2 regions of the Streptomyces sp. ATLC9 genome follow, and region 1 is predicted to be linked to the other one. Evidence: riboswitches for the same ligand, from Rfam matches in the RefSeq annotation. Region 1 holds a riboswitch; the other holds the start of a gene.
The links. Region 1 has a riboswitch for glycine ahead of gcvT (glycine cleavage system aminomethyltransferase GcvT). Riboswitches for the same ligand answer to the same signal wherever they lie in the genome.
Positions count from the first base shown of each region.

Region 2: linked by a shared signal. The riboswitch ahead of gcvP (aminomethyl-transferring glycine dehydrogenase) and the one ahead of gcvT (glycine cleavage system aminomethyltransferase GcvT) in region 1 are both predicted to bind glycine.

Region 1 covers NZ_JBXUOY010000008.1:20,343-31,887, forward strand. The annotation lists gene AC2CJA_RS01910 (ABC transporter ATP-binding protein) at 1-417, opposite strand, end outside; gene AC2CJA_RS01915 (ABC transporter permease) at 422-1,375, opposite strand; gene AC2CJA_RS01920 (ABC transporter permease) at 1,375-2,379, opposite strand; gene AC2CJA_RS01925 (ABC transporter substrate-binding protein) at 2,470-4,137, opposite strand; gene AC2CJA_RS01930 (enhanced serine sensitivity protein SseB C-terminal domain-containing protein) at 4,401-5,168, opposite strand; gene AC2CJA_RS01935 (enhanced serine sensitivity protein SseB) at 5,340-6,119, opposite strand; gene AC2CJA_RS01940 (AAA family ATPase) at 6,224-6,925, opposite strand; glycine riboswitch at 7,131-7,240, shown strand; gene gcvT (glycine cleavage system aminomethyltransferase GcvT) at 7,414-8,529, shown strand; gene gcvH (glycine cleavage system protein GcvH) at 8,649-9,026, shown strand; gene glyA (serine hydroxymethyltransferase) at 9,100-10,368, shown strand; gene AC2CJA_RS01960 (L-serine ammonia-lyase) at 10,545-11,545, shown strand, end outside.
Region 2 covers NZ_JBXUOY010000246.1:457-7,414, reverse strand. The annotation lists gene ftsR (transcriptional regulator FtsR) at 1-468, shown strand, start outside; gene AC2CJA_RS21295 (bifunctional nuclease family protein) at 545-1,018, shown strand; gene AC2CJA_RS21290 (MerR family transcriptional regulator) at 1,203-1,802, shown strand; gene AC2CJA_RS21285 (DNA polymerase IV) at 1,870-3,333, shown strand; gene AC2CJA_RS21280 (PRC-barrel domain-containing protein) at 3,249-3,626, opposite strand; glycine riboswitch at 3,785-3,882, shown strand; gene gcvP (aminomethyl-transferring glycine dehydrogenase) at 4,063-6,958, shown strand, end outside; gene AC2CJA_RS21270 (DUF5999 family protein) at 6,912-6,958, opposite strand, start outside.

The DNA.
Region 1 (11,545 bases):
GACCCGGTCCAGCAGGGAGGCGGCCTCCCTGCGGGCGGCCTCGCCCTTCATCCCCCGGTGCCGGGCCAGGATCTCGGTGACCTGGACGCCGATGGGCACCACCGGGTTCAGCGAGGACAGCGGGTCCTGGAAGATCATCGCCAGCTGGGAGCCGCGCAGGTCGCGCATCCCCCTCGGGCTCAGGGTCAGCAGGTCGGTGCCGTCGAAGTCGGCCCGGCCGCCGGTCCTCACGCCCCGGGAGGGCAGCAGCCCCATCAGGGCCAGCGAGGTGACGGACTTGCCGCAGCCCGACTCGCCGACCAGGCCGACGACCCGGCCCTGGTCGACGTCGAAGGACACGCCCGACACGGCCCTCACGTCGCGCCGGCCGCGCTGGGTGAAGGTGACGGTCAGTTCGTCCACGGAAAGCAGGGCCATGTGATCAACTCCGCAGTTTCGGGTCGAGGGCTTCCCGCATCGCCTCGCCCAGCAGGGTGAAGCCGAGCGCGGTGACGATGATGCCCAGCGCGGGGTAGACCGCGAGCATCGGTGCGCTGTCGAAGTAGCCCTGCGCCTGGGCCAGCATGACGCCCCACTCCGGTTCGGCGGCGTCGGGGTTGCCCAGGCCGAGGTAGGACAGCGCCGCCGCCTCGATGATGGCGGTCGCCAGGCTCAGGGTGGCCTGGACGATCACCGGGCTCAGCGAGTTGGGCAGCACATGGCCGAGCGCGATGCGCCGCTTGCGCACTCCGAGCGCCTGGGCGGCCAGCACGTAGTCCGAGCCGCCCTGTGCCAGCATGGCGCCGCGCAGCAGCCGGGCGAAGATGGGGATCTGCACCACGCCCACCGCGATCATCACGGTGGTCAGGGACTGGCCCAGGACCGCCGCGACGGACACGGCCAGCAGCAGCGAGGGCAGCGCCAGCATGATGTCGATGACGCGCATCACGGCGGTGTCGATCCGGCGGCCGGCCCTGCCGCCCAGCACCAGGGCGGCGCCCGAGGCGCCGCCGACCAGCGCGCCGACGGTGAAGCCGAGCAGCGTGGCGACGATGCCGACCAGCAGGGTCTGGCGGGCTCCCACCAGCAGCCGGGAGAACTCGTCGCGGGCCAGGTGGTCCAGGCCGAGCCAGTTCTCGGCGCGGGGGCCGACGAAGACGTTCTGGTTGGTGAGGACCTCACCGCGCCACAGCTGCGCGGTGGGGCTGTACGGGGCGACCCACGGGCCCACGATCGCGACCACCACGAACACACCGATGACGCACGCGCCGATCACGGCCATCTTGCTCGTCTTCAGCCGCCGCCATGCCTCGACCCACAGACTGGCGCCCGTGGAGGTCTCGGTGGAGGCGGTGAGCTCGGCGAGCCGGTCGATCTTGTCGGTCTTGGTGCTCATCAGTGCACCCGCACTCTCGGGTCGATAAGGCTGTAGGCGAGGTCAACCAGCAGGTTGATGACGACGTACGCAGCCGCGATGAACATGATGAAACCCACCAGGACCGGGTAGTCGCGCTCGTCGATGGCGGTCTTGATGAACGAGCCGATGCCGCCGAAGGCGAAGACCGACTCGGTGAGCACCGCGCCCGACAGCAGGCCGCCGGTGAGCAGGCCGACGGCGGTGACGATCGGCAGCAGCGCGTTGCGCAGCACATGGCGGCCGCGCACCACCTGGCGGCTCAGGCCCTTGGACTCGGCGGTGCGCACGTAGTCCTCGCCGAGCACCTCCAGGACGCTGGCCCGGGTCATACGGGTGATGATGGCCAGCGGGATCGAGGCGAGCGCCAGGGCCGGGAGCACCAGGTGCCTCACCGCGTCCCAGGCCGCGTCGAGCTCGCCGGTGAGGATGCCGTCCAGCACGTAGAAACCGGTGACCTCGGTGGCGTCGAGGCCGGTGGTCTGGCGGCCGAAGCTGGGGAACCAGCCGAGCTGGACGGCGAAGACGGCCTTGAGCAGGAAGGCCAGGAAGAACACCGGGATGCAGATGCCCACCAGGGAGCCGGAGACCGCGGTGACGTCCAGCCAGCTGCCGCGCCGGCGGGCGGCGAAGTAGCCCAGCGGGACACCGACGGCGACGGCGATGATCATGGCCGAGATGCCGAGTTCCACCGTGGCCGGGAACGCCCGGGTGAACTCGTCCCACACCGGCTGGCCGGTCTGGGTGGAGACCCCCAGGTCCAGCTCGGACAGCCGCCTGAGGAAGCGGCCGTACTGGACCCACACGGGCTGGTCGAGCCCGAGGGCCGCCTCGATGCGGGCCTTGTCCGCCTCGGTCGCACGCTCGCCGAGCATGGCCGCGGCGGGTCCGCCGGGAAGCCGGTTCAGCCAGATGAACAGCAGAACGGACAGGCCCAGCAGGGTGGGTATCAGTTGGAGCAGTCTTCGTACGACGAGACGCAACACCCCGCGACGCCCCTTTCTTGGTCCTCATGGGCAGGTCCGCCCGGCCACTTCGGATGCCGTGGCCGGGCGGACCTGCGCGCGGTCATGCGTTTACTTGAAGGAGACCTCTGCGAAGTTCTCCTGCGTCAGCGGGGAGACCTTCGGGGGGTTGACGTCCTCGGCGAACGCGATGGAGGGCGGGGAGGAGGAGATCGGGATGCCCGGGATGTACTCCATGATGGCCTCGTTGGCCTTCTTGTACAGCTCCACCCGCTTGACGGCGTCCGCCTCGGCGCTGGAGCCCTTCACCGCGTCGAAGACAGTGTCGTCGCGGAAGCCCCACTGCTCGTCGTAGCCGGCGAACCAGGTGCCGATGAAGTTGTAGGCGTCGTTGAAGTCACCGGTCCAGCCCAGCAGGTGCAGGTCGCAGGTGCCGGCCTCGACGGCGTCGATGTAGTCCGGGGCCCACTTCATGGGCTTGGGCTCAACGGTGACACCGGCCTCCTCCAGGTCGGACTTCATCAGCTCGAACATGTCGGCCGGGGCGGGCATGTACGGGCGGGTGACCTCGGTCGGGTAGCAGAAGGTGACCTTCAGTTTCTCCTCGCCGGCCTTCTTCAGCAGGTCCTCGGCCTTGTCCGTGTCGAACTCGTAGGTGGGGACCTCGTCCGAGTGGCCGTCGACGGTGTCCGGCATGAACTGGGTGGCCACCACGCCGCCCTCGGGCAGCTGCGTCTTGACGATGTTCTCGCGGTCGATGGCGTGGGTGATCGCCTGGCGGACGTCCTTCTTCTCCAGGGCCTCGTTCGCCTCCTGCGACATGCCCATGTAGAAGATGTTGAACACACCGCGGACCGGGACCTGGAAGCCCTCGTTCTCCAGGGTCTTCACGTCCGAGGGCGCGACCAGGTCGTAGCCGTGGATGTTGCCGGCCTGCAGCGCCTGGCGGCGCGCGGACTCCTCGGAGATGGTGCGGAAGACCAGCTTCTCGACGCCGGCCTTGTCGCCCCAGTAGTCGTCGAACCGCTCGAGGGTGACTTCCTTGTTGCCCTTGTCCCACTCGGTGATCTTGAAGGGACCGGTGCCCGCGACGGTGCCGGCCTCCTGGCTGTACTTCGGGTAGGAGATGGTGTCGCCCTCGCCGCTCAGCTCCTCCTCCTTGTAGGCGTCGATGGCCTTCGGGGAGTGGATGGCCAGCGCCTGGAGCGAGAAGCCGCCGGGCAGGTTGGCGGTGGCCTCGTGCACGCTGATGACGGCGGTCAGCTCGTCCTTCGCCTCGCAGCCCTTGTAGTTGGCCTCGGACGTGTCCTTGTTCTCGTTCTCCGCGAAGCCGCCGAAGATCTTCTGCCAGTAGTAGGAGACCGCGATCTCCTGGTACGTGCCGGTCCAGTTGAACCAGTGGTCGTAGTTCTTGCACACCGCCTCGGCGGTCAGCTCCTCGCCGTCGTGGAACTTCACCCCCTCGCGGAGATTGAAGGTCCACTCGGTACCGCTCTCGTCGGCCTCCCACGACTCCGCGAGGCCGCCGACCAGCTTGCTGCCGCCCGGCTCGTGCTCGATCAGCGCCTCGAAGGCCTGGCGGGTGACCCGGAACGTCTCACCGTCACTGGCCAGTGCCGGGTCCAGGGAGCCCGGGTCCCCGGCGGCGCCGAAGACGAAGGTGTCACCACCCTTGCCCTCGTTCTCCTCGCCTCGTTCACTGGCACATCCAGTGGCGATCACACCAACCGCGAGGGTCGCCGCGATCGTCTGGACGACCCTGGAACCGGTTATTCGCATGTTCCACCTCAGGGGTCGGTGACGGTTTGACTGCTGGTCGCCCGAACAGTACTGCGCCCAACCATCGGTGTGAACTGTCCGCATGTCGGTGATATAGACCTGAGACCCTGGTGCCCGGAACGGCGGCGGCGCAGGTCAAAGCATTGATACCGGATGAAACCACCGATCTCCGGTGGACTGGGGGCCGGCGCCGGGGAGCCCCGGGCGCACCGACGCGCCGCCCCGGGCCGGGCGGGCGGATGGGGCCGGGCGGTGAGGTCGCGTCAGCGGGGGCGGGGGTAGCCGTAGCCGTGTCCGGGGGCCGCCGCGGGGACGGCGGCGTGGGCGTCGCGGTCGAAGAACGGCCGGGAGTTGGCCCGCAGCCACATGGCGACCGGGTCGTACTCGTCCGACATCGACACCGTGGAGACCGCCAGTCCCTCCGGCACCGAGGCCACCGACTGCCGCATCATCGCCCGTACCGACTCCACCGCCTGCGGCGCGAAGTCGTACAGATCGAGCCCGATCACCAGGCGCGGGGCGCCCAGAGCGGGCTGCACCCAGGCCCGGCGCAGGGTGCGCACCGCGGGCGTGCGGTGGGCGTTGTGCACCAGTTGGGCGTAGAAGTTCGGTACGTCCACGGTCGGTTCGCCGATGCGCAGCGGCCCGGCGGGCAGCCTCTCCAGTCCGCCGGCGATCCGGCGCAGGTCCAGCCAGGGGATGCCGACGCCGCCTCCGGGCGCGTGCGGGTTGAGCCACAGTCCCCAGCGGTCGGGGAAGAGGGCGGCGGCGACGTCGCGTCCGCCGACCACCTCGTGGGCCCTGCTCCAGCCGGAGGAGGCCAGCTCGTGCCCGGAGGTCACACAGGGCGCGTAGCCGTGCCCGGCGACCTCCATGTTCCCGTACTGGGCGTCGGGGGAGCCGGCCTGGCCGTGCCAGAGCAGCATCCACACCTGACCGGAGGCGAGGGCGTGCAGCAGCGCTTCATAGGTGTCGTACCGCCCGGGCGCCACCTGCCGCAGCAGTTGCTCAACGCTTCCACCCGCGCTCACGTGGGCCGCCCCTTCTCGCGTCGTCCTCGCTCACCGGGCCGCGCGTGCGTCCCGTCCCGTCCCGACATCCAACCAGCTTACGGTCCGTGCCCGACAGGGTCCGGACCACTCGCCCCGCTCCGGGCGCGGGCCCCGGGGCAGGGCCGCACGGGAGGCCGGGCGGCCCGGACGTCAGTACGGCCGGTCCTGGCGGGTGTAGAAGGGCCGCACGCACTGGCGCATCCAGTCCACGACCGGATCCTGGGCCGCGTCCAGCAGCACCATCTGCACCGGCCAGCGCACCGGCTCCCGGCCCAGCGCGCGGCCGAGCGCGTCGTGCGCCGCCGCACGGGCCTGCGGGTCCAGCAGGTCGAGCTCCACTCCGACGAACAGCGCGGGCGGGTCGCCCTCGGCGCTGGCCAGGCCGCGGCGCGCGGTGCGGACCTGCGCCAGCACCGCGAACTCACCGGCCGCGGCGGCCAGGAAGTCCACCGGCTCCTCCTGCCAGTCGGGCTCGAAGAGCCGGACCCGGGCGCCGCTCGCCATTCCCGGAATCCCCTCGGCCCCGCCCTCCCGGCACAGTTGGGCCACGGCGTCCGGGGGCAGGGGGACACCGACGGCGCCACCGGGGTTGACCGCGATGCCCACCTGCGGCGGCAGGCCGCGGGCGAACTCCCGCGCGGGCGCGACGGCGAAGGGCAGGTGCGAGCCGGCGCACTGCCGGAACTGCCGCTCGGAGCTGAAGACGGGGACGTAGGGCGCCCCGTCGAGCTGGATCGTGGGCAGGTCCAGACTGGGGCTGGCCGGCCCGCCGCCCTCGGGCAGCGGCACCCACAGACTGCTGCGCCCGAGCACCTCCAGCAGCCGGGCGCCCGCTCCGGGGGCGCCGAGGGAGGCGGCGAGGGTCTCCTCCAGCTCGTTGCCGGGCCAGTCGCCGCCGTGCCCCGGTCCGTACTGCTGCGGGATGGTCATGGGAAAACCTTATCGGCGCCGGGCGGGTGCGTCCGCCCGCCGGCCGCGCCCGCCTCCACGGGGTGCGGATGCCGTGGGACGCGGGGGCCGCGGGGCCGCGGGGGTCACTCGAACTCCACCGCGCTCAGCGCCCCTGCCGCCGTCCGGTCCAGCAGCACCGACGCGACGCAGCCCGGGTGCAGCCGCCCGGCCTCCGCGTCCGCCACCAGACGGCGCACCGCCCGCCGGTGCCGGGCGAAGGCGTACGCCGAGACCCCCCGCCCCCGTGCCGCCTGGCCGGCCAGCGCCACCCGGGGCGGTACGTCCAGCAGCAGCAGGTGCACGGCCCGCCCGCGCCGCCGCGCGTCCCGGGCCAGCCAGCGGCGCACCCAGCCCTGGGCTCCGCAGTCGTGCACCACCACGCCGGCGTCCGAGGCCAGGGCCCGCCGCAGCGCGAGGTAGTGCGCGATCCTCACCAGGGGGCGGTAGACGGCGTACGGCAGCCGGGCGGGCATCCGCCGCTCCCAGCGCTCCCGCATGTCCTGGGAGTCGATCCGCACCGCCGCGCCGTCGGCGACCACGCGGCGGATCAGGGTGGACTTGCCGCTGCCCGGCAGCCCGGAGACGACCACCCGGTCCCCGGCGGGGAAGCGCAGGACCCGCACCTGCGCCGTGCCGCGCAGATCGCGTCCGCCCGCGCTCCCCGGCTCGGCGGCCGGCACCGCCGCGGGCACTGCCTTCCGCGGCGCGCTCCTGCGCCGGGGCGGCGCTCCACCCTGTGCCGTACAAGCACTCTCCAGGCTGCTCACCGGATACGCCCTCCCCATTTCGCGCCACGTGCTCGCGGCGTCACCCCGAGCGTGTCAAGAAGGGGGACGGTGAACAAGACGGCCGCTCACCAGGTGTGTCACGGTGCCGTGCCCGTCCCGTCACCCCTCTCGTCGCGGGCCCGGCGGCGCGGCTTCGCGCCCGCCCGGGGGTGGTGCGCGCCGGGCGTGCGATGATGAGCGTGTCAACTGCATACCGGCCGATCGAGTCCGCACGGGAGAGTTCCCGGAAAACGCTGGTCACGACGGTTTCCGGGGCGCCGAAGGAGCAAGTCCTCCCTTGAATCTCTCAGGCCCCGATACCGTGTGGACGAGGCAGATCTGAAAAGCGGGCGGCTCCGAGGGGAGCCGCCCCACCCAAGGTGCAAGCCGTGGCCCGCCCGGGCGACTCTCGGCGAACCTCTCAGGTTCCGATGACAGATGGGGAGGACGTGTCCTTCCCACCGTCCTCGCACGCCATCGCCACCTCGCCCGGGAGCCTGCCCACCATGAGTGATTCCCCCCGCCGTACCGCCCTCGACGCCGTGCACCGCGCCCTGGGCGCGACCATGACCGACTTCGCCGGCTGGGACATGCCGCTGCGCTACGGCAGCGAGCGCGACGAGCACAACGCCGTGCGTACCCGCGCCGGCCTGTTCGACCTGAGCCACATGGGTGAGATCGCCGTCACCGGTCCGCAGGCCGGCGAGCTGCTGGACCGCGCCCTGGCCGGCCATCTGTCCGCCGTCGCCGTGGGCCGGGCGCGCTACACCATGATCTGCGACGAGTCCGGCGGCATCCTCGACGACCTGATCGTCTACCGGCTGGGCGCCGAGGAGTACCTGGTCGTCGCCAACGCCTCCAACGCCCAGGTGGTGCTGGACGCCCTCACCGAGCGGCTCGACGCCTCCGGCCTCACCGGCGCGGCCGTGCGCGACGACCGCGACGCCTACGCCCTCCTGGCCGTCCAGGGACCGCAGGCGCCCACCGTCCTGGCGAAGGTCACCGACGCCGATCTCGGCGGCCTGAAGTACTACGCCGGGCTGCCCGGCACGGTGGCGGGCGTGGAGGCGCTGATCGCCCGCACCGGCTACACCGGCGAGGACGGCTTCGAGCTGTTCGTCGCGCCCGGCGACGCCGAGACGCTGTGGCGGGCGCTGACCGAGGCCGGCGCGGACGCGGGCCTGGTGCCGTGCGGGCTGTCCTGCCGCGACACGCTGCGGCTGGAGGCGGGCATGCCGCTGTACGGCAACGAGCTGACCCGTTCCACCACCCCCTTCGACGCCGGGCTCGGCCGCGTGGTGAAGTTCGACAAGCCCGGCGACTTCACCGGCCGCGCCGCCCTGGAGGCCGCCGCCGAGAACCCGCCGCGCAAGCTGGTCGGCCTGGTCGCCGCCGGCCGCCGGGTGCCGCGCGCCGGGTACGCGGTGGTCGGCGCGGACGGCTCGGTGATCGGCGAGGTCACCTCCGGCGCCCCCTCCCCCACACTGGGCAGGCCGATCGCCATGGCGTACGTGGACGCCGCCCACGCCGCCCCGGGCACCGAGGGTGTGGCGGTGGACATCCGCGGTACGCATGAGCCCTACGAGGTCGTCGCGCTGCCGTTCTACCGGCGCGAGCGCTGACGGCTCGGGCCGCCGTACCGCCCGCCCGACCGCCCCTTCCCGCACCACCCGCCCGGGTTCCCGTCCCACCTGGCAAGACCCGTTTCTCACACCACACCCCTGATCAGGAGAATCACGCCATGAGCAACCCCCAGCAACTGCGCTACAGCAAGGAACACGAGTGGCTGTCGGCCGCCGAGGACGGCGTCTCGACGATCGGCATCACCGAGCACGCGGCGAACGCCCTCGGCGACGTCGTCTTCGTGCAGCTCCCGGAGGCCGGCGACACGGTGACCGCGGGTGAGACCTGCGGCGAGCTGGAGTCGACCAAGTCGGTCAGCGACCTGTACGCGCCGGTCACCGGTGAGGTCACCGAGGTCAACCAGGACGTGGTGGACGACCCGGCGCTGGTGAACTCCGCCCCCTACGAGGGCGGTTGGCTGTTCAAGGTCCGGGTGACGGACGAGCCGGAGGACCTGCTGTCCGCCGACGAGTACGCCGCCTTCACCGGCGAGTGAGCGGCGGCCCGCCCGCCTCCTCCGCCCCGGATCCGCCCTCCGCCGCCAGCCCACCACGATCGGAAAGACCCGGATGTCGCTTCTGAACAGTTCCCTGCACGAGGTCGATCCCGACGTCGCCGCAGCCGTCGACGCCGAGCTGCGCCGTCAGCAGACCACCCTGGAGATGATCGCCTCGGAGAACTTCGCCCCGGTCGCGGCCCTCCAGGCCCAGGGCTCGGTCCTCACCAACAAGTACGCCGAGGGCTACCCCGGCCGCCGCTACTACGGCGGCTGCGAGCACGTCGACGTGATCGAGGACATCGCCCGCGAACGGGTGAAGGCCCTCTTCGGCGCCGAGGCCGCCAACGTCCAGCCGCACTCGGGCGCCTCGGCCAACGCCGCGGCGATGTTCGCCCTGCTGCAGCCGGGCGACACCATCCTGGGCCTGGACCTGGCGCACGGCGGCCATCTGACCCACGGCATGAAGATCAACTTCTCCGGCAAACTGTACGACGTGGCCGCCTACCACGTCGACGCCGAAACCGGCCTGGTCGACATGGAGGAGGTCGAGCGGCTGGCGCGGGAGCGCCGCCCCAGGCTGATCATCGCCGGCTGGTCGGCGTACCCCAGGCAGCTCGACTTCGCCGCCTTCCGCCGCATCGCCGATGAGGTGGGCGCGCTGCTGATGGTGGACATGGCGCACTTCGCCGGCCTGGTGGCCGCGGGTCTCCACCCCAACCCGGTGCCGTACGCGGACGTGGTCACCACCACGACCCACAAGACGCTGGGCGGTCCGCGCGGCGGGGTGATCCTGTCGAAGCAGGAGCACGCCAAGAAGATCAACTCCGCGGTCTTCCCCGGCCAGCAGGGCGGCCCGCTGGAGCACGTCATCGCGGCGAAGGCCGTCTCCTTCAAGATCGCGGCGACGGAGGAGTTCAAGGACCGCCAGCGCCGCACCCTGGAGGGCGCGAAGCTGCTGGCCGAGCGGCTGACGCGGCCGGACGCGGCCGAGGCGGGCGTCGCCGTGCTGTCGGGCGGCACCGACGTCCACCTGGTCCTGGTCGACCTGCGCGACAGCGAGCTGGACGGCCGGCAGGCCGAGGACCGCCTGCACTCCATCGGCATCACCGTCAACCGCAACGCCGTCCCGAACGACCCGCGTCCGCCGATGGTCACCTCGGGCCTGCGCATCGGCACCCCGGCGCTGGCCACGCGCGGCTTCACGGCCGACGACTTCCGCGAGGTCGCGGACGTCGTCGCCGAGGCCCTGAAGCCCTCGTTCCACGAGGCGGAGGCCAAGGAACTGGCCGGCCGCGTCTCGGCGCTGGCCGACAGGCACCCGCTGTACCCGGGCCTGTAAGGCCCCGGCACGGCACCCGGGTGCGCCGCCTCCACCGGCGGCGCGCCCGGCCCGCCGACACCGTCCGGCACCGTTTCCCGCCCGACGACGCTTCCCCGCCCCGCACACCCGCGGGACCCCACGCCCGCCGCACCCGGCGGGCCGCGAACCACGAGCAGACAAGGGAGTCCGCCACCGTGGCCATCTCCGTCTTCGACCTCTTCTCCATCGGCATCGGCCCCTCCAGCTCCCACACCGTCGGCCCGATGCGGGCGGCCGGGATGTTCGCACGCCGGCTGCGGAAGGAGGGCGTACTGGACCGCACCGTCTCGCTGCGGGCCGAGCTGTTCGGCTCGCTGGGCGCCACCGGCCACGGCCACGGTACGCCCAAGGCGGTGCTGCTCGGCCTGGCGGGCCACTCGCCGCGCACCGTCGACGTCGAGGCCGCGGAGGCGGAGGTCGAGCGGGTGCGGCACTCGGGCCGGCTGGGGCTGCTCACTGCCGGCGGGGAGGGCGGCGATGAGAGCGGCTCCGGGAACGGATCCGAAGACGGCGGGGGCGGCGGCCACGAGGTCGTCTTCGACGTCGACCGCGATCTGGTGCTGCACCGCCGCCGCTCGCTGCCGTACCACGCCAACGGCATGACCCTGGCCGCGTACGGCGCCGACGGCACGCCGCTGCTGGAGAAGACCTACTACTCGGTGGGCGGCGGCTTCGTGGTGGACGAGGAGGCGGCCGGAGCCGGCCGCATCAAACTCGACGACACGGTGCTGAAGTACCCCTTCCGCACCGGTGACGAACTGCTGCGCGCCACCCGCGAGACCGGCCTGTCCGTCTCGGCGCTGATGCTGGAGAACGAGCGGGCCTGGCGCGGTGAGGAGGAGATCCGCGCGGGGCTGCTGGAGATCTGGCGGGTGATGCGCGAGTGCGTGGCCCGCGGCCTGTCGCGGGAGGGCATCCTGCCCGGCGGTCTGAAGGTGCGCCGCCGCGCGGCCGCCTCGGCGCGGCGGCTGCGCGCCGAGGGGGACGCCGCCGCGCACGCCATGGAGTGGCTGACGCTCTACGCGATGGCGGTCAACGAGGAGAACGCCGCCGGCGGGCGCGTCGTCACCGCGCCCACCAACGGCGCGGCGGGCATCATCCCGGCCGTACTGCACTACGCGATGGAGTTCGTGCCCGGTGCGGACGACGACACGGT
Region 2 (6,958 bases), on a different contig from region 1:
GTCATCGATCCCTTCGACGCGCCGGAGGGTGGACCGGCCTCGGCCGTCGCCCCGTGGGATCGCGACTCGGACGGCTCCGCCGGCGCTGGGAGCCCCCGCACGGCGCGTGTGGGGCGCGCCGGGCTTCTGGCCGCCGCGGAGGCGGAGGAGGAGCAGCTGGCGGAGTGGGAGTCCTACGGCTTGCTCGGTCCCGGGGAGGACGGTGCGTACGACGCCGAGGCAGTCGCCGTCGCCCGGATCGTCGCGGACCTGGGCCGATATGGTCTGGAGCCGCGCCATCTGCGGGTGGTGAAGGCTTCCGCGGAGCGGGAGGCCGGGCTGGTCGAACAGGTCGTGGCGCCACTGCGGCGGCACCGCAATCCTCAGACCAGGGCGCACGCCGAGACGACCGCGCGGGAGCTGGCGACGCTGGCCGTGCGACTGCACGCGACTCTGGTGCAGTCGGCGCTGAAGGCGCGGCCACGCTGACACCGCACCGACTGACGGGCCGGGTCACGGGGCGCCCGACTACCCAAAGGGGGCGCGCACGTCCTAGGGTTGCTGTGTGAACGAGCTCGACGTTGTGGGTGTCCGGGTCGAAATGCCCTCCAACCAGCCGATCGTTCTCCTGCGAGAGGTGGGAGGCGACCGGTACCTTCCCATCTGGATCGGTCCGGGGGAGGCGACAGCGATCGCCTTCGCCCAGCAGGGTATGACGCCCGCCCGCCCGCTGACCCATGACCTGTTCAAGGACGTTCTGGAAGCGGTCGGCCAGGAACTCACCGCTGTGCGGATCACCGACCTCAGAGAGGGCGTCTTCTACGCAGAGCTGGTCTTCGCCAGCGGTGTGGAGGTGAGCGCACGCCCGTCCGACGCCATAGCGCTGGCCCTGCGCACCGGGACACCGATCTACGGCAGCGACGGTGTGCTGGACGATGCCGGGATCGCCATCCCGGACGAGCAGGAGGACGAGGTGGAGAAGTTCCGCGAGTTCCTCGACCAGATCTCCCCGGAGGACTTCGGCACCAGCAACCAGTGAGCGCCGCCGGCACCGGGCCATTCCGGCACCCATTCCCGCGACGGGGACACGCGAAACCACCCCTTGGGTGATTATCACTCGGCGTGCCGAGTGTGGCGATCGTTGACGCACCCCGAGCGACTGCCTACCGTCGATTGGGCAGGTCCCGGGCGTATCCGCGGGACGTGAAGGACGGAGGGTCGGCGTGGGAAGCACCGGCGACAGCAGGGCGGCGGGCGATCCGTATCCGTTGCGCGGATCCTCCATACGGCCTCCGGCCCGCTCCACCCCCACCACGCAGGGCGCCGCGGTGGAGCAGATCGGCTACCGGGGCCCGACCGCGTGCGCGGCCGCGGGCATCACCTACCGGCAGCTGGACTACTGGGCCCGCACCGGCCTGGTGGAGCCCGGCGTCCGCCCGGCGTACGGCTCGGGCACCCAGCGGCTCTACAGTTTCCGCGACATTGTCGTACTGAAGATCGTCAAGCGGCTTCTGGACGCCGGGGTGTCGCTGCAGAACATCCGCGCGGCCGTGAGGCACCTGCGCTCGCGAGGGGGCGAGGACCTGGAGCGGAAGACGCTCATGAGCGACGGCGCGACGGTCTACGAGTGTTCCTCGCCCGACGAGGTCGTCGATCTCCTCCAGGGCGGCCAGGGGGTCTTCGGGATCGCGGTCGGCGTGGTGTGGCGGGATGTCGAGGCCGCCCTGTCCCAGCTGCATGCCGAGCGGGTCGACACCGGGGAGACGATCGCCGGGGACAACCCGGCCGACGAGCTGGCGCGCCGCCGCAACCGGGCGGGCTGACCAGGGGCGGCACACGGGGGCCGGTCCGCCGTCGCCCCTGTCAGTGGCGTAGGGCAGCATCACGGGTGTGAGAGGGACACCGACGGTCCTGCATCTGGACATGGACGCCTTCTACGCCGCCGTGGAGCAGGCGGCCAAACCCAGTCTGCGCGGAAAGCCGGTGATCGTCGGTGGTCTCGGGCCGCGCGGGGTGGTCGCCACCGCCTCCTACGAGGCCCGGGTCTTCGGTGTGCACTCGGCGATGCCGATGGCTCAGGCCCGTCGGCTGTGCCCGAACGCCGCATACCTCACTCCCCGCTTCGGGCTCTACCGCCGGGTCAGCGAGGTGGTGATGAGGCTGTTGCGAGAGCTGTCGCCGCTGGTGGAGCCGCTCAGCCTGGACGAGGCGTTCGTGGATCTCCAGGCCGGCGGTGCGGAAGGGGAGACGGGGCGGTGGTCGGCCGACACCGCCCGCGGGGTCGGTGAGCGGCTGCGCCGGGACATCCGTGCCGCCACCGGGCTCAGCGGCTCGGTGGGGCTGGCCGGGTCCAAGATGCTCGCCAAGATCGCCTCGGAGCAGGCCAAGCCCGACGGGCTGCTGGTGATCCCGCCGGGCACCGAGCGGGCGCTGCTGGCGCCGATGCCGGTGCGTACGCTGCCCGGGGTCGGGCCCGCCACCGCCCAGACCCTGCGCCGGGCGGGGATAGCCACCGTCGGCGAGACCGCCGAGGCGGGGGAGGCGGAGCTGGTGCGGCTGCTGGGCCGGGCGCACGGTGGAGCGCTGTACGCGATGGCGCAGGGGGTCGACGATCGGCCGGTGGTCGCCGAACGCGACGCCAAGTCGGTCTCGGTCGAGGACACCTTCGACACCGACCTCACCGACCGTGCGAGGATCCGGGCCGAGGTCGCGCGGCTCGCCGACCGCTGCGTGGCGCGACTGCGGGCGGCGGGGCGCTCCGGACGCACGGTGGTGGTCAAGGTCCGCAGCTACGACTTCTCCACGCTCACCCGTTCGGAGACGCTACGCGGCCCGACCGACGACCCGGCGGTGGTGAGGGAGGCCGCCGCCCGGCTCGTCGAGGGCGTGGACACCACCGCCGGGGTGCGGCTGCTGGGGGTCGGGGTGAGCGGACTGGCCGACTTCACCCAAGAAGATCTGTTCGCCCAGGCCGGCGCCCGGGCCGCCGGCTTCTCCGGCACGGTCCGGCCGCCGAGCCCTGATCCGCCCATGACGGCGGACGGGCCCGGGCGGGGCGGGAGGGGAGCGGAAGCGGGGGCAGTCCGGCACTGGCTGCCCGGTCTGGACGTACGGCACGCGCGGTACGGACCGGGCTGGGTGCAGGGCAGCGGTCTGGGGCGGGTCACGGTGCGGTTCGAGCGGCCCGGGTCGCCGCCGGGACGGGTGCGCACCTTCGTGGTGGACGATCCGGAGCTGGAGCCCTCCGAGCCGCTTTCGCCGTGGGACGGTCAGGACTCGGAGCCCGCGACCCGCCCGAACGACATGTCCTCGTCGGAGGCGGGCGGGCCGGCACCGGGCACGCCCAGCCCGTAGTGGCGGTAGAGCCGAAGTTCCTGCTCGGGGGAGAGATGGCGGCCCACGCCGAAGTCGGGAGCCTCCTTCACCAGGGAGCGCTCGAACGGCACCCTCAGCTCCCCGTCCACCACCTCGCTGGGCCCCAGCGGGACGAAGGCGTCTCGGCTGAAGAGCCCGGTGCGCACCGCCGCCCACTCCGGGACGCCGGTGGCATCGTCGAGGTACACCTCGTCCACGGTCCCTATCTTCTGTCCGGCGCGGTCGAACGCTTTGAGGCCTATCAGATTCCGCGGGTCGATGTCGGTCTGCACGGTGGTCCCTCCAACTCCTCGCACGAAGAGGCGCCTGCTCGCGAACAGTCGCCACAAACAACGAAACGGCACATTCGGCGCATCGGCCACTCGTGCAGGGCGTGGCGCCCGAGGCAAGGCCGGCGCCACCGGGCGCTGGTAGGCTCTGAAGTGGCTGTTGACCCCGAGCGGGAGAGTCCTCCGGTGAAAGCACCGGAGGCGCCGAAGGAGCAAATCCTCCCCGGAATCTCTCAGGCTCACGTACCGCGCGGGTGAGGTCACTCTGGAAAGCAGGGCGGGCCACGACGGACGACGCCGCAGCCCCCCTCACCGACGGTGAAAACCGGGCCGCGCGCGGACCGGTGAAGCTCTCAGGTCGCGATGACAGAGGGGGAGGCCGTCGGGGCACCCGCGCCGCGGTGCCCCTCGCAGGTCGCGCAGACCAGGAGGCCTCCAGATGACAGCAGACCGAACTCCTCCCGCCACCTCCCTCGCGGAGCTGGAGCGGGGCACTCCCTTCGAGGAGCGCCACATCGGCCCCGACGCCGGTGAGCAGGCCAAGATGCTCGCCCAGGTCGGCTACGGATCGCTGGACGAGCTGGCGGCCGCCGCCGTACCCGAGGTGATCAGGAGCACCGAGGCGCTGGCCCTGCCCGCGGCCCGCAGCGAGGCGGAGGTCCTGGCGGAACTGCGCTCCCTGGCGGGACGCAACCAGGTGCTGGACTCCATGATCGGCCTGGGCTACCACGGCACCTTCACCCCGCCGGTCATCCTGCGCAACGTCATGGAGAACCCCGCCTGGTACACGGCCTACACCCCGTACCAGCCGGAGATCTCGCAAGGGCGCCTGGAGGCGCTGCTGAACTTCCAGACCGTGGTCGCCGACCTGACCGGGCTGCCGACCTCCGGGGCCTCGCTGCTGGACGAGGGCACAGCGGCGGCCGAGGCCATGGCGCTGTCCCGGCGTGTCGGCAAGGTCAGGCAGGGAGTCTTCCTGGTCGACGCCGACTGCCTGCCGCAGACCATCGCCGTGCTCGAGACCCGCGCCGAGCCCACCGGAGTGGAGGTCGTCGTCGCCGACCTCTCCGACGGCATCCCAGCCGAGGCCGCCGAACGCGGCGTCTTCGGTGTGCTGCTGCAGTATCCGGGGGCCTCCGGCGCCGTACGCGATCCGCGTGGTGTGATCGAGGAGGCGCACGGGCTGGGGGCGGTCGTCACCGTCGCCGCCGACCTGCTCGCCCTGACCCTGCTGACCTCTCCCGGCGAGCTGGGCGCCGACATCGCGGTGGGCTCCAGCCAGCGCTTCGGCGTGCCGATGGGCTTCGGCGGGCCGCACGCCGGGTTCATGGCGGTGCGGGAGAAGTTCGCGCGCAGCCTGCCCGGCCGGCTGGTGGGCGTCTCGGTGGACGCCGACGGGGCCAGGGCCTACCGCCTGGCCCTGCAGACCCGGGAGCAGCACATCCGCCGGGAGAAGGCCACCAGCAACATCTGCACCGCCCAGGTGCTGCTCGCCGTGATGGCGGGGATGTACGCCGTCCACCACGGCCCCGACGGGCTGGCCGCCATCGCCCGCCGCACCCACCGCTACGCCGCCGCCCTCGCCCAGGGGCTGCGCGAGGGCGGTGTCGAGGTCGTCCACGACACGTTCTTCGACACCGTCACCGCACGGGTGCCGGGCCGGGCCGCCGAGGTCGTCGCCGCCGCCCGTGAGGCCGGGGTCAACCTGCGACTGACCGATGCCGACCACGTCGGCGTCGCCTGCGACGAGACCACCGGACGCGCGCAGCTCGCCGCCGTGTGGGGCGCCTTCGGCGTGGAGTCCGGGACCGGGGACGCCGAGGCGCTGGACGAGGCCGCCGGCCAGGTGCTGCCCGCCTCCCTGCTGCGTACCGACGAGTACCTGACCCACCCGGTCTTCCACCGGCACCGTTCCGAGACGTCGATGCTGCGCTACCTGCGCCGGCTGGCCGACCGGGACTACGCGCTGGACCGCGGCATGATCCCGCTGGGCTCGTGCACGATGAAGCTCAACGCCACTACCGAGATGGAGCCGGTCACCTGGCCGGAGTTCGGCGCACTGCACCCCTTCGCGCCCGCAGAGCAGGCCGAGGGCTACCTGACGCTGATCCGCGAGCTGGAGGAGCGGCTGGCCGAGGTCACCGGCTACGACAAGGTCTCCATCCAGCCCAACGCCGGTTCCCAGGGCGAGCTGGCGGGCCTGCTGGCGGTACGGGCGTACCACCGGGCGAACGGCCAGGCCGGCCGTACCGTCTGCCTGATCCCCTCCTCCGCGCACGGGACCAACGCCGCCAGCGCCGTGATGGCCGGGATGAAGGTCGTCGTCGTGGGGACCGGCGAGAACGGCGACGTGGACGTCGAGGACCTGCGGGCCAAGATCGACAGACACCGCGAGGAACTGGCGGTGCTGATGGTCACCTACCCCTCCACCCATGGTGTGTTCGAGGAGCACATCACCGACATCTGTGCGGCCGTGCACGAGGCGGGCGGTCAGGTCTACGTGGACGGGGCCAACCTCAACGCGCTGGTGGGCCTGGCCAAGCCGGGGAAGTTCGGCGCGGACGTCTCCCACCTGAACCTGCACAAGACCTTCTGCATCCCGCACGGCGGCGGCGGCCCGGGCGTGGGCCCGGTGGCCGTCCGCTCCCACCTGGCGCCGTACCTGCCCAACCACCCGCTCCAGCCGGCCGCCGGTCCCGGGACGGGCGTGGGGCCGATCTCGGCGGCGCCCTGGGGCTCGGCGGGCATCCTGCCGATCTCATGGGCGTACGTGCGACTGATGGGCGCCGAGGGGCTGCGCCGCGCCACCCAGGTGGCCGTGCTCGGGGCCAACTACGTGGCCAAGCGGCTGGAGCCGCACTACCCGGTGCTCTACACCGGCCCGGGCGGCCTGGTGGCGCACGAGTGCATCATCGATGTCCGCCCGCTGACCAAGGCCACCGGTGTCAGCATCGACGACGTGGCCAAGCGGCTGATCGACTACGGTTTCCACGCCCCGACGATGTCCTTCCCCGTGGCGGGGACGCTGATGATCGAGCCCACCGAGAGCGAGGACCTGGCGGAGCTGGACCGCTTCTGCGACGCGATGATCGCGATCCGGGCCGAGATCGAGAAGGTCGCCTCGGGGGAGTGGGACGCGCAGGACAACCCGTTGCGCAACGCGCCCCACACCGCCGCGCAGCTCGCCGGTGGGTGGGAGCACTCCTACGGGCGTGAGGAGGCGGTGTTCCCGGCCGGTGTCACGGCGGCCGACAAGTACTGGCCGCCGGTGCGGCGCGTCGACGGCGCCTACGGTGACCGCAACCTGGTCTGCTCCTGCCCCCCGATGGGCGAGT